DNA from 3 places in the Bacillus sp. FSL K6-6540 genome. Region 2 is predicted to be linked to each of the others. Evidence: a T-box and tRNA genes for the amino acid it is inferred to sense, from the RefSeq annotation. Region 2 holds a T-box; the other regions hold tRNA genes.

Region 1 (3,962 bases), 510 kb from region 2:
TGAATGCTGGCAACTAAGATCAAGGGTTGCGCTCGTTGCGGGACTTAACCCAACATCTCACGACACGAGCTGACGACAACCATGCACCACCTGTCACTCTGCCCCCGAAGGGGACGTCCTATCTCTAGGATTTTCAGAGGATGTCAAGACCTGGTAAGGTTCTTCGCGTTGCTTCGAATTAAACCACATGCTCCACCGCTTGTGCGGGCCCCCGTCAATTCCTTTGAGTTTCAGTCTTGCGACCGTACTCCCCAGGCGGAGTGCTTAATGCGTTAGCGCAGCACTAAGGGGCGGAAACCCCTAACACTTAGCACTCATCGTTTACGGCGTGGACTACCAGGGTATCTAATCCTGTTCGCTCCCCACGCTTTCGCTCCTCAGCGTCAGTTACAGACCAGAGAGTCGCCTTCGCCACTGGTGTTCCTCCACATCTCTACGCATTTCACCGCTACACGTGGAATTCCACTCTCCTCTTCTGCACTCAAGTTCCCCAGTTTCCAATGACCCTCCCCGGTTGAGCCGGGGGCTTTCACATCAGACTTAAGAAACCGCCTGCGAGCCCTTTACGCCCAATAATTCCGGACAACGCTTGCCACCTACGTATTACCGCGGTGCTGGCACGTAGTTAGCCGTGGCTTTCTGGTTAGGTACCGTCAAGGTACCGCCCTATTCGAACGGTACTTGTTCTTCCCTAACAACAGAGCTTTACGATCCGAAAACCTTCATCACTCACGCGGCGTTGCTCCGTCAGACTTTCGTCCATTGCGGAAGATTCCCTACTGCCGCCTCCCGTAGGAGTCTGGGCCGTGTCTCAGTCCCAGTGTGGCCGATCACCCTCTCAGGTCGGCTACGCATCGTCGCCTTGGTGAGCCGTTACCTCACCAACTAGCTAATGCGCCGCGGGTCCATCTGTAAGTGGTAGCCGAAGCCACCTTTTATGTTTGAACCATGCGGTTCAAACAACCATCCGGTATTAGCCCCGGTTTCCCGGAGTTATCCCAGTCTTACAGGCAGGTTACCCACGTGTTACTCACCCGTCCGCCGCTAACATCAGGGAGCAAGCTCCCATCTGTCCGCTCGACTTGCATGTATTAGGCACGCCGCCAGCGTTCGTCCTGAGCCAGGATCAAACTCTCCGATAAAGTAGTTTGACTGACTACGCACATCGCTGTACGATTTTTAAAAACTGAATTAACAGGTACGTTTTGTCTTGTTTAGTTTTCAAAGATCATTTGTTTGTCCGCTTTGTTAAAGCAACTTTATTAGTATACAACGTCACTTCTTCAAAGTCAACAACTTTTTTAAAAAAACTTTTGGTGGAGCCTAGCGGGATCGAACCGCTGACCTCCTGCGTGCAAAGCAGGCGCTCTCCCAGCTGAGCTAAGGCCCCATAAAAAATGGTCGGGAAGACAGGATTCGAACCTGCGACCCCATGGTCCCAAACCATGTGCTCTACCAAGCTGAGCTACTTCCCGATTTCCTATCTATTCTATTAAAAGATATGGCGCGCCCGAGAGGAGTCGAACCCCTAACCTTTTGATCCGTAGTCAAACGCTCTATCCAATTGAGCTACGGGCGCAATTTAATTTACAATATCCCGTTGGGATAAATGGAGCGGAAGACGGGATTCGAACCCGCGACCCCCACCTTGGCAAGGTGGTGTTCTACCACTGAACTACTTCCGCATATCGCAATAAAAAAAGCTTTCTCCTTATGAGAAACCTTGGTAATAATACATTTAATAAAGCTTCCAAGCGGGCTCGAACCGCTGACCTCTTCCTTACCATGGAAGTGCTCTACCTGCTGAGCTATGGAAGCAATGGCTCCGCAGGTAGGATTCGAACCTACGACCGATCGGTTAACAGCCGATAGCTCTACCACTGAGCTACTGCGGAATAATATAAAGCTTCATAAACAAACATGGTAGAATTAATAAATCTGCTTGGCGGCGTCCTACTCTCACAGGGGGAAACCCCCGACTACCATCGGCGCTGAAGAGCTTAACTTCCGTGTTCGGTATGGGAACGGGTGTGACCTCTTCGCTATCGCCACCAAACAAATTGAGAGTGTTCTCTCAAAACTAGATAACAGATGTGACATCATTCAAAAATATGGTTAAGTCCTCGATCGATTAGTATCTGTCAGCTCCATGTGTCGCCACACTTCCACCTCAGACCTATCAACCTGATCATCTTTCAGGGATCTTACTTCCTTGCGGAATGGGAAATCTCATCTTGAGGGGGCTTCATGCTTAGATGCTTTCAGCACTTATCCCGTCCGCACATAGCTACCCAGCGATGCCCTTGGCAGAACAACTGGTACACCAGCGGTGCGTCCATCCCGGTCCTCTCGTACTAAGGACAGCTCCTCTCAAATTTCCTGCGCCCGCGACGGATAGGGACCGAACTGTCTCACGACGTTCTGAACCCAGCTCGCGTACCGCTTTAATGGGCGAACAGCCCAACCCTTGGGACCGACTACAGCCCCAGGATGCGATGAGCCGACATCGAGGTGCCAAACCTCCCCGTCGATGTGGACTCTTGGGGGAGATAAGCCTGTTATCCCCGGGGTAGCTTTTATCCGTTGAGCGATGGCCCTTCCATGCGGAACCACCGGATCACTAAGCCCGACTTTCGTCCCTGCTCGACTTGTAGGTCTCGCAGTCAAGCTCCCTTGTGCCTTTACACTCTGCGAATGATTTCCAACCATTCTGAGGGAACCTTTGGGCGCCTCCGTTACCTTTTAGGAGGCGACCGCCCCAGTCAAACTGCCCACCTGACACTGTCTCCCCGCCCGATAAGGGCGGCGGGTTAGAAGGTCAATACAGCCAGGGTAGTATCCCACCGATGCCTCCACCGAAGCTGGCGCTCCGGTTTCCAAGGCTCCTACCTATCCTGTACAAGCTGTACCAACATTCAATATCAGGGCCGCAGTAAAGCTCCACGGGGTCTTTCCGTCCTGTCGCGGGTAACCTGCATCTTCACAGGTACTATAATTTCACCGAGTCTCTCGTTGAGACAGTGCCCAGATCGTTGCGCCTTTCGTGCGGGTCGGAACTTACCCGACAAGGAATTTCGCTACCTTAGGACCGTTATAGTTACGGCCGCCGTTTACTGGGGCTTCAATTCGCACCTTCGCTTACGCTAAGCGCTCCTCTTAACCTTCCAGCACCGGGCAGGCGTCAGCCCCTATACTTCGCCTTACGGCTTCGCAGAGACCTGTGTTTTTGCTAAACAGTCGCCTGGGCCTATTCACTGCGGCTCTCTCGGGCTTGCACCCTAACAGAGCACCCCTTCTCCCGAAGTTACGGGGTCATTTTGCCGAGTTCCTTAACGAGAGTTCTCTCGATCACCTTAGGATTCTCTCCTCGCCTACCTGTGTCGGTTTGCGGTACGGGCACCTCTCACCTCGCTAGAGGCTTTTCTTGGCAGTGTGGAATCAGGAACTTCGCTACTATATTTCGCTCGCCATCACAGCTCAGCCTTATGGGAAACGGATTTGCCTATTTCCCAGCCTAACTGCTTGGACGCGGATATCCAATACCGCGCTTACCCTATCCTCCTGCGTCCCCCCATTGCTCAAATGGTGAGGAGGTGGTACAGGAATATCAACCTGTTGTCCATCGCCTACGCCTTTCGGCCTCGGCTTAGGTCCCGACTAACCCTGAGCGGACGAGCCTTCCTCAGGAAACCTTAGGCATTCGGTGGAGGGGATTCTCACCCCTCTTTCGCTACTCATACCGGCATTCTCACTTCTAAGCGCTCCACCAGTCCTTCCGGTCTGGCTTCACAGCCCTTAGAACGCTCTCCTACCACTGTTCGAAGAACAGTCCGCAGCTTCGGTGATACGTTTAGCCCCGGTACATTTTCGGCGCAGAGTCACTCGACCAGTGAGCTATTACGCACTCTTTAAATGGTGGTCGCTTCTAAGCCAACATCCTGGTTGTCTAAGCAACTCCACAT
Region 2 (3,962 bases):
CTTACATTATTCACGTGTTTCGGAACGGTGGCTTCATCTAATTGCTTCGTGCTTTTCAAATATTTTGTAAGTGCGTGATCCAGCAAATTTGCTTCCAGTTTGTCATGGTCCATGTCAATTTCCCCATTTCGAGATGCATTCATAACATACGAACGATATGATTTACTTATTATTTTACTGATTCCGAATAGGGAAAGTCAAAAAAGCAAAATATGAATTCACAGCTTTTATCCTACATGCCTCGATTTTCCACCTGTTTCACAAGCTCATCTTTAAATGTCTGAAAAGGAACTTGTTCATTCTGCTGATATCCGAATTGGCGGACGTTTACCGCATCCTCCTGCTCCTCATGATCTCCAAGCACCAGCACGCACGGAATTTTTTGCACCTGCGATTCTCTGATTTTATAGCCCAGCTTCTCATTGCGCTCATCAATGCCGGCTCTTATCCCCGCCTGCTTCAGCTCCGCCTGCACCTTTCTGCAATAGTCTAAGTGAACGTGCGAAACCGGTATGATTTGAACCTGGATCGGTGCGAGCCAGACTGGAAAAGCCCCGCCGTAATGCTCGATCAAAATGCCGAAGAAACGGTCGATTGAGCCGAAAACCGCTCTGTGGATGACAACGGGACGAACCTTCTCATTGAGTTCGTTGATATATGTTAAATCAAATTTTTCCGGCATTTGAAAATCAAGCTGAATTGTCGCGCATTGGTGGCTCCGTTTCAGGGCATCTTTTATGTGGAAATCAATTTTCGGCCCGTAAAACGCCCCATCGCCTTCATTGATCTCATAAGAGAGGCCAAGCTCCTCTAGGACGCGTGCTAAGGCACGTTCCGACGCTTCCCAAAGGCTGTCATCGCCTAATGAATCCTCCGGGCGAGTCGAAAGCTCAACAGAATACACGAAACCAAATGTCCGATATACCTCATCAATCAGCCGAATCGCTTCTTTGATCTCACTCTCAATCTGATCCTCCCGAACGAAAATATGGGCGTCATCCTGACAGAACGTCCGAACGCGAAGCATTCCGTTTAAAGCGCCGCTGTATTCATGGCGGTGCACCTGTCCGAATTCCGCCATGCGAATTGGCAGATCCCGATAAGAATACAGGCTGTTTTTAAAAATGAGCATGTGGCCGGGGCAATTCATCGGCTTCATTGCGAATCTTGTATCATCCACTTCTGAAAAGTACATATTGTCGCGATAATGGTCCCAATGGCCTGACTGCTCCCATAACCGCTGATTCATCATAAACGGCGTACGCACCTCATCGTAGCCGGCATTTGTTTGCAGCTCACGCGAGAAGCGCTCCAGCTCATTACGGACAATCTGCCCTTTCGGCAAATAAAACGGCATCCCCGGCGCTTCTTCAGAAAACATAAACAGCCCTAACTGTTTGCCGAGCTTGCGATGGTCTCGTTTTGCCGCTTCTTCCAGCATATGCAGGTGCGCATCCAAATCTTTTTTCTTTTGAAAGGCAACCCCGTACACCCGCTGCAGGACTTCATTTTTGCTGTCTCCGCGCCAATAAGCGCCTGATACTCTTGTCAGTTTGAACGCCTTGATCATCCCTGTAGAAGGAAGATGCGGCCCTCGGCACAGGTCAACGAATTCCCCTTGCTGGTACAGTGTGATATCCTCCCCGCGCGGAATATCCTTTAAAATCTCAAGCTTGAGCCGCTCGTCTTTTTGTGCAAACAGCTCTTCAGCTTCTTCGTAAGAAACCTCTATACGTTTGATTTCAAGGTTCTCATTTATTATGTTTTTCATTTCTTTTTCGATGGCCTCTAAGTCTCCTGATGCCAAGCTTTTCCCCAGCTTCATGTCATAGTAGAAGCCGTCTAAAATCACAGGCCCTACCCCCAATGACACTTCGCCGTACAGCCGTTTTACTGCTTGGGCCAGCACGTGCGCTGTTGTGTGGCGAAGCACCTGCAAGCCTTCTTGTGAATCGAGTGTGACAATCGAAAGCTCAGCATCCTCCTCCAGCTTGAAACTGAGATCAACAAGCTTGCCGTTGACCTGACCTGCGGCCGCTTTCTTTTGCAGACTGGAACTGATAGAACCAGCCGCTTCTTTGATTGTGATGCCTTTCGGATATTCCTGGATCTGTCCGTCCGGAAGCTGAATGTGTACATGTTTACTCATTTTAGAACACTCCTTATTCATTGTTATATATAAAAAAACACACCCGTCCCGCAGATAGGGACGAGTGTGTGATTAACCCGTGGTTCCACCCAAGTTCCCGACAAATACTATGTTGTCGGCTCGGTGCTGTAACGCAGCATAGACGGCATTGGTTACTTCAGTTCCCCAATGCTGCTCCAAGGTGGTAAATGATATTCCTAAGCTGGGAAGCTCTCACCTTTCCTTCCCTCTCTGAAAACCGTAACTATCATTCATGTCCTTTTCTTCGCATGTATTCAATTCAAATAAAAAAACACACCCATCCCTCTAAAAGGGACGAATGTGTTGATCATCCGTGGTTCCACCCAAATTCCCGATCAATTACACATGGTGATCGGCTTAAAGATGCTGTAACGCAGCATGACGGTATCAGATACTTGTTTTCCCCGATACGGCTCAAAGGCGGTAAGCTGCTTTCCCTGCGTTAGGAAGATCTCAGCTGTCCTTCCCTCTCTGGAAACCGTAAAAAGCATCTCGTGTCCTTATCAGTGCCTGTTGTTTCAATAATTTTTTATATCTTACTATATATTCCCACAAAGCGCAATCAGTGATTTACATTTTTTTCTGACGCGGCAGTCCCGTTATGGGCAGCCAGAAACAGCCATACAAGCAATGCAGCGAGGCTGTATGCCGCTCCCATCATCAAAAACGTAAACCCGGCACCAGCATACCAAGTGGCGGACAGATGAATGATCACCCCGGTTATCGCTACGCCGACCAAGGCTCCGATTTGCCGGTTTGCATTTAACGCCGCACCGGCGATATTCGTATGTCTTTGCCCGGCAGCCTGCATGATCACAGTTGTCATGGCAGGAACTGTAATACCGGTACAGAGGTTCATAACAGACATCAACACCGCCAGCTGCCAATAAGGAAAATCCGGAGAAATCAGCACAAACAACAGCAATGCAATGATACAGCTGACCGCCATTGATACAAACATAAGCTGACCGGCTTCAAACCGATTCGCCAGACGGGCAAACAGCAGATTGCCGATCACGAAGACCGCCATCATCGGCAGCAGCTCCACTCCAGCCATAAAGGAACTTGCGCCTCCTGCTTCCTGCAAAAAAAGGCTGAGCATAAACATGCCTCCAAAAAGGGCGAAATTCAGCAAAAACCCGATAAATTGGGCAGCTGAGAAGCGGCCGTTTTTGTATAAGGACGCCGGCAGGATGGGTGCTTTTGCAGAAATTTCCCGCAGCAAAAACAGCACAAATGCCAAAATCGCTGCAGTAAATGCTGCAAGAATCACTGGCGAGCGCCAGCCCGCTGAAGGCCCCTGTATCAAAGCATAGGAAAGAAACCCGAGAGCCATCATGCCAAGCAGATGCCCGATGATGTTCACGCGGCTGCTTTTTCCCGGAACGCGGCTGAGGATTCGGTAAGCTGAAATGAGCGCAGCAGCCCCTATTGGCACATTGATTAGAAAAATACTCTGCCAGCCCGCCAACTCTACCAGCACGCCCCCGATAAAGGGCCCAAGGCCTGAAGCGGCGGAAACAAGCGCGGCCCACAGCCCAAACATTCTCGCCCGTACCCGCTCATCAGGGTAAGAGGCAGCCAAAAGGCTGAGTGAGCTTGGCATAAACAATGCTGCCCCAATTCCCTGTATGAGACGTCCGACAATCAGCATCTGCCCATTAAAGGATGCAGCGCATAGACAAGAGGCGAGAACAAAAACAGCTAGACCCAAGATATAGATCGTCTTCGAGCCGAAACGGTCAGCCAAGGCTCCGCCCGCCAGCAGAAGCGACGCAAAAGTAAGAATGTA
Region 3 (3,962 bases), on a different contig from region 2:
CACATCGATAAGGCTGGGCTGTGATGGGGAGTGAAAATTATAGTAGCGAAGGTCATGATCTCACACTGCCAAGAAAAGCCTCTAGTCAGGTGAAGGTGCCCGTACCGCAAACCGACACAGGTAGGCGAGAAGAGAATTCTAAGGCGCGCGGAAGAACTCTCGTTAAGGAACTCGGCAAAATGACCCCGTAACTTCGGGAGAAGGGGTGCCTCGGTAGGGTGAATAGCCCGAGGGGGCCGCAGTGAAAAGGCCCAAGCGACTGTTTAGCAAAAACACAGGTCTGTGCGAAGCCGTAAGGCGAAGTATACGGGCTGACGCCTGCCCGGTGCTGGAAGGTTAAGGGGAGCGGTTAGGGGTTAAACCCGAAGCTGTGAACCGAAGCCCCAGTAAACGGCGGCCGTAACTATAACGGTCCTAAGGTAGCGAAATTCCTTGTCAGGTAAATTCTGACCCGCACGAATGGCGTAACGACTTGGGCGCTGTCTCAACGAGAGATCCGGTGAAATTTTAATACCTGTGAAGATGCAGGTTACCCGCGACAAGACGGAAAGACCCCATGGAGCTTTACTGCAGCTTGATATTGGATTTGGGTACGATCTGTACAGGATAGGTGGGAGCCTAAGAAGCATGAGCGCCAGCTTGTGTGGAGGCGACGTTGGGATACCACCCTGATCGTATCTAGGTTCTAACCTGGTACCGTGATCCGGTACGGGGACAGTGTCAGGCGGGCAGTTTGACTGGGGCGGTCGCCTCCTAAAGAGTAACGGAGGCGCCCCAAGGTTCCCTCAGAATGGTTGGAAATCATTCGAAGAGTGCAAAGGCATAAGGGAGCTTGACTGCGAGACCTACAAGTCGAGCAGGGACGAAAGTCGGGCTTAGTGATCCGGTGGTACCGCATGGAAGGGCCATCGCTCAACGGATAAAAGCTACCCTGGGGATAACAGGCTTATCTCCCCCAAGAGTCCACATCGACGGGGAGGTTTGGCACCTCGATGTCGGCTCATCGCATCCTGGGGCTGAAGTAGGTCCCAAGGGTTGGGCTGTTCGCCCATTAAAGCGGTACGCGAGCTGGGTTCAGAACGTCGTGAGACAGTTCGGTCCCTATCTGTCGTGGGCGTAGGAAATTTGAGAGGAGCTGTCCTTAGTACGAGAGGACCGGGATGGACGTACCGCTGGTGCACCAGTTGTTCCGCCAGGAGCATGGCTGGGTAGCTACGTACGGACGGGATAAGCGCTGAAAGCATCTAAGCGTGAAGCCCCCCTCAAGATGAGATTTCCCAATTAGTAAGACCCCTTGAAGACGACGAGGTAGATAGGTTGGAGGTGGAAGTGCAGCAATGCATGGAGCTGACCAATACTAATCGGTCGAGGGCTTATCCAAATATATTTCAATGTGCTGCAAATTCGTTTCGTATCTAGTTTTCAGGGAATCAATCTCTGTAACTGCATACAAGTTATGATGGAGAGATACCCAAGTGGCTATAAGGGGACCCTCTGCTAAGGGGTTAGACTGCGTAAGCGGTGCGAGGGTTCGAATCCCTCTCTCTCCGCCATTTGAATAACTTGGATGCAATAAGGTTTATATGGCGGTGTAGCTCAGCTGGCTAGAGCGTACGGTTCATACCCGTGAGGTCGGGGGTTCGATCCCCTCCGCCGCTACCATACATACCTGGAGGCTTAGCTCAGCTGGGAGAGCATCTGCCTTACAAGCAGAGGGTCGGGGGTTCGATCCCCTCAGCCCCCACCATGTATATTTTTATTACCTTACCATGCCGGTGTAGCTCAATTGGTAGAGCAACTGACTTGTAATCAGTAGGTTGGGGGTTCAAGTCCTCTCGCCGGCACCATCTTTAATAATGCGGAACTGTGGTGTAGAGGCCTAACATGCCTGCCTGTCACGCAGGAGATCGCGGGTTCGAATCCCGTCAGTTCCGCCATTATTTACAAGCTTCAGGGATGAGAATCCATAACCGGGTTCGTCGGAGCATATCCTCGTTAGCACAGACTTCGCAGTCTCGAACGAAGAGAGAGTATCCCGTCAGTTCCGCCATTATTACTCTTAAGGAATAAAAATGGTCGGTTTTCCACAGATTAAAGTGGGAAGTGTTGCACTCCGCACTTTATTTTAATGTTATTCATGTTTGGCTCGGTAGCTCAGTCGGTAGAGCAGAGGACTGAAAATCCTCGTGTCGGCGGTTCGATTCCGTCCCGAGCCACCTTTATATTTTGGAGGATTAGCGAAGTGGCCAAACGCAGCAGACTGTAAATCTGTTCTCGTCCGAGTTCGGTGGTTCGAATCCATCATCCTCCACCAGTAATAAGAGCCATTAGCTCAGTTGGTAGAGCACCTGACTTTTAATCAGGGTGTCGAAGGTTCGAGTCCTTCATGGCTCATCCGAAAGGGTCGTCAACGTTGTTGACGGCTCTTTTTGTGTTGTGTTTACTGAACTATTTCCCAAGGCACACGGACTTAAAGAGAAGGAATTGTCGTTTGTGCAGGATGATATGATAAAATAAGAAAAAACGATAAAGTGGTGGAGTCATCAATGGTGGAGATGGAGCATATCGTTCAGAAACTGGAGCAGACCTTGGGTACCTCACTCGGCTTAAAAACATTGAATGAGCAGGAATCGCTATGGCTCACGGAATCGATGGCGATCACTTCGCGATACGGTGACCGATTAGGTCGAGAAGAAAGTGCTGCAAGTTCAAATCGCCATGGAGAAAAAGTAAGCTCAAACACAACACGAATGGTTGATGGTGCTTATGTGCATAAGGAGCTTGGTGAGATTTGGTTTCCCGTTAATCAACAGGATCTGAGCCGAGTCCTCGTGGCGGATTCCAATGCTTTGACGGAGTCGGAGATTGGGCTTGTCGCTCTTTTATTGGCGAACCTTCAGGAAGCGCCTTCAGGCGCGATGTCAAAGAATGCAGCCAAGGTTGAAGAAGAACGGCGCGCCCAGCAGTTGGGCGGTTGGTTGAAAGAGCGCCTTCAAGCCGGCGAGCTGCTTGCTGAACTACCGGATGAGATGCTGATTCGGACAAGCTTGACGGAGGAAATGGTCCCCTTTCTACTCATTCATGAGAGCGAGCATGCTCCCACGCCAAGTTATAAAGCGCTGCTGCGGTTGTTGCGCAGTTATTTTGACGGGGATATCGTTCTTGTGCCGCTGCTGGATAAGGAATGGATTATCCTTGCCAATCAAGAGCTGTTGGGCGGCATAACGACGGATGATAAAGAGGAAGCATCCTCGGAAGCCGATCAGGATTTGCTGTCCTTATTCTGTATGGGGCTGTACGAGCTCATTTCAACGGAATGGGTGGGCGATTTTCATATTTCGGCGATCCCGGCAGTCAATGCGCTTCATGCTTTGCCGCAGACGGTTGGCATGCTGCGAGAGACCATGACCATCGGGCGTACTTTTCAGGTCAAGGAGCATATTCATCTGTCGACCGGTCTTCATCTGGAACGTCTGGTCTACAGCATTCCTGAGTATCAACGGAATCAATTCCTGCGGGAGTACGCTGCCGGACATACCGACTTATTCGAGGACAGTGAGACTTTATCGACGCTGGAGTCTTTTTTTGAATTGGACTGCAATGTGAGCGAGACGGCCAAACACCTGTATATTCACCGAAATACGCTGCTGTACCGACTGGATAAGATCAAACAGGAGACGGGGCTTGACGTTCGCAGCTTCAGTGACGCGGTATTGGTGAAAATAACGCTTCTATTGTATAAAGTGACGAAAAGGAAATAGGTTTTTTGTGCAGATTGTGTATAGCAAGTCAGGTGCCTATGGGGTAATATAAGATTATAAATTAATTGTATTCGATTTCATAACATTCATATGAGGGGGCAAATGCACATGGCTGGTGTACGCTTAGAGCATATTTACAAAAAGTATGCAGGTGCGGATAAAGCAACTGTAATTGACGTTAATTTGGATATTAAAGATAAA

The links. A T-box is a leader RNA that pairs with one kind of tRNA and senses whether it is charged. The one in region 2 lies ahead of thrS (threonine--tRNA ligase), so its partner is inferred to be a tRNA-Thr.
Region 1: it has a tRNA-Thr gene. The T-box ahead of thrS (threonine--tRNA ligase) is inferred to sense a tRNA for this amino acid. The anticodon was not compared.
Region 3: it has a tRNA-Thr gene. The T-box ahead of thrS (threonine--tRNA ligase) is inferred to sense a tRNA for this amino acid. The anticodon was not compared.

The regions. Positions count from the first base shown of each region.
Region 1 is NZ_JBBOXH010000002.1:1,022,030-1,025,991, reverse strand. It holds rRNA gene MHH82_RS37745 (16S ribosomal RNA) at 1-1,142, opposite strand, end outside; tRNA gene MHH82_RS37740 (tRNA-Ala) at 1,315-1,390, opposite strand; tRNA gene MHH82_RS37735 (tRNA-Pro) at 1,399-1,475, opposite strand; tRNA gene MHH82_RS37730 (tRNA-Arg) at 1,503-1,579, opposite strand; tRNA gene MHH82_RS37725 (tRNA-Gly) at 1,611-1,685, opposite strand; tRNA gene MHH82_RS37720 (tRNA-Thr) at 1,746-1,818, opposite strand; tRNA gene MHH82_RS37715 (tRNA-Asn) at 1,821-1,895, opposite strand; rRNA gene rrf (5S ribosomal RNA) at 1,941-2,056, opposite strand; rRNA gene MHH82_RS37705 (23S ribosomal RNA) at 2,112-3,962, opposite strand, start outside.
Region 2 is NZ_JBBOXH010000002.1:509,273-513,234, forward strand. It holds gene MHH82_RS35005 (MarR family transcriptional regulator) at 1-113, opposite strand, end outside; gene thrS (threonine--tRNA ligase) at 233-2,149, opposite strand; T-box leader at 2,203-2,424, opposite strand; T-box leader at 2,458-2,686, opposite strand; gene MHH82_RS35015 (MFS transporter) at 2,733-3,962, opposite strand, start outside.
Region 3 is NZ_JBBOXH010000001.1:161,576-165,537, forward strand. It holds rRNA gene MHH82_RS00735 (23S ribosomal RNA) at 1-1,381, shown strand, start outside; tRNA gene MHH82_RS00740 (tRNA-Ser) at 1,462-1,553, shown strand; tRNA gene MHH82_RS00745 (tRNA-Met) at 1,586-1,662, shown strand; tRNA gene MHH82_RS00750 (tRNA-Val) at 1,672-1,747, shown strand; tRNA gene MHH82_RS00755 (tRNA-Thr) at 1,772-1,847, shown strand; tRNA gene MHH82_RS00760 (tRNA-Asp) at 1,861-1,937, shown strand; tRNA gene MHH82_RS00765 (tRNA-Phe) at 2,144-2,216, shown strand; tRNA gene MHH82_RS00770 (tRNA-Tyr) at 2,229-2,314, shown strand; tRNA gene MHH82_RS00775 (tRNA-Lys) at 2,322-2,394, shown strand; gene MHH82_RS00780 (PucR family transcriptional regulator) at 2,547-3,761, shown strand; gene MHH82_RS00785 (ABC transporter ATP-binding protein) at 3,870-3,962, shown strand, end outside.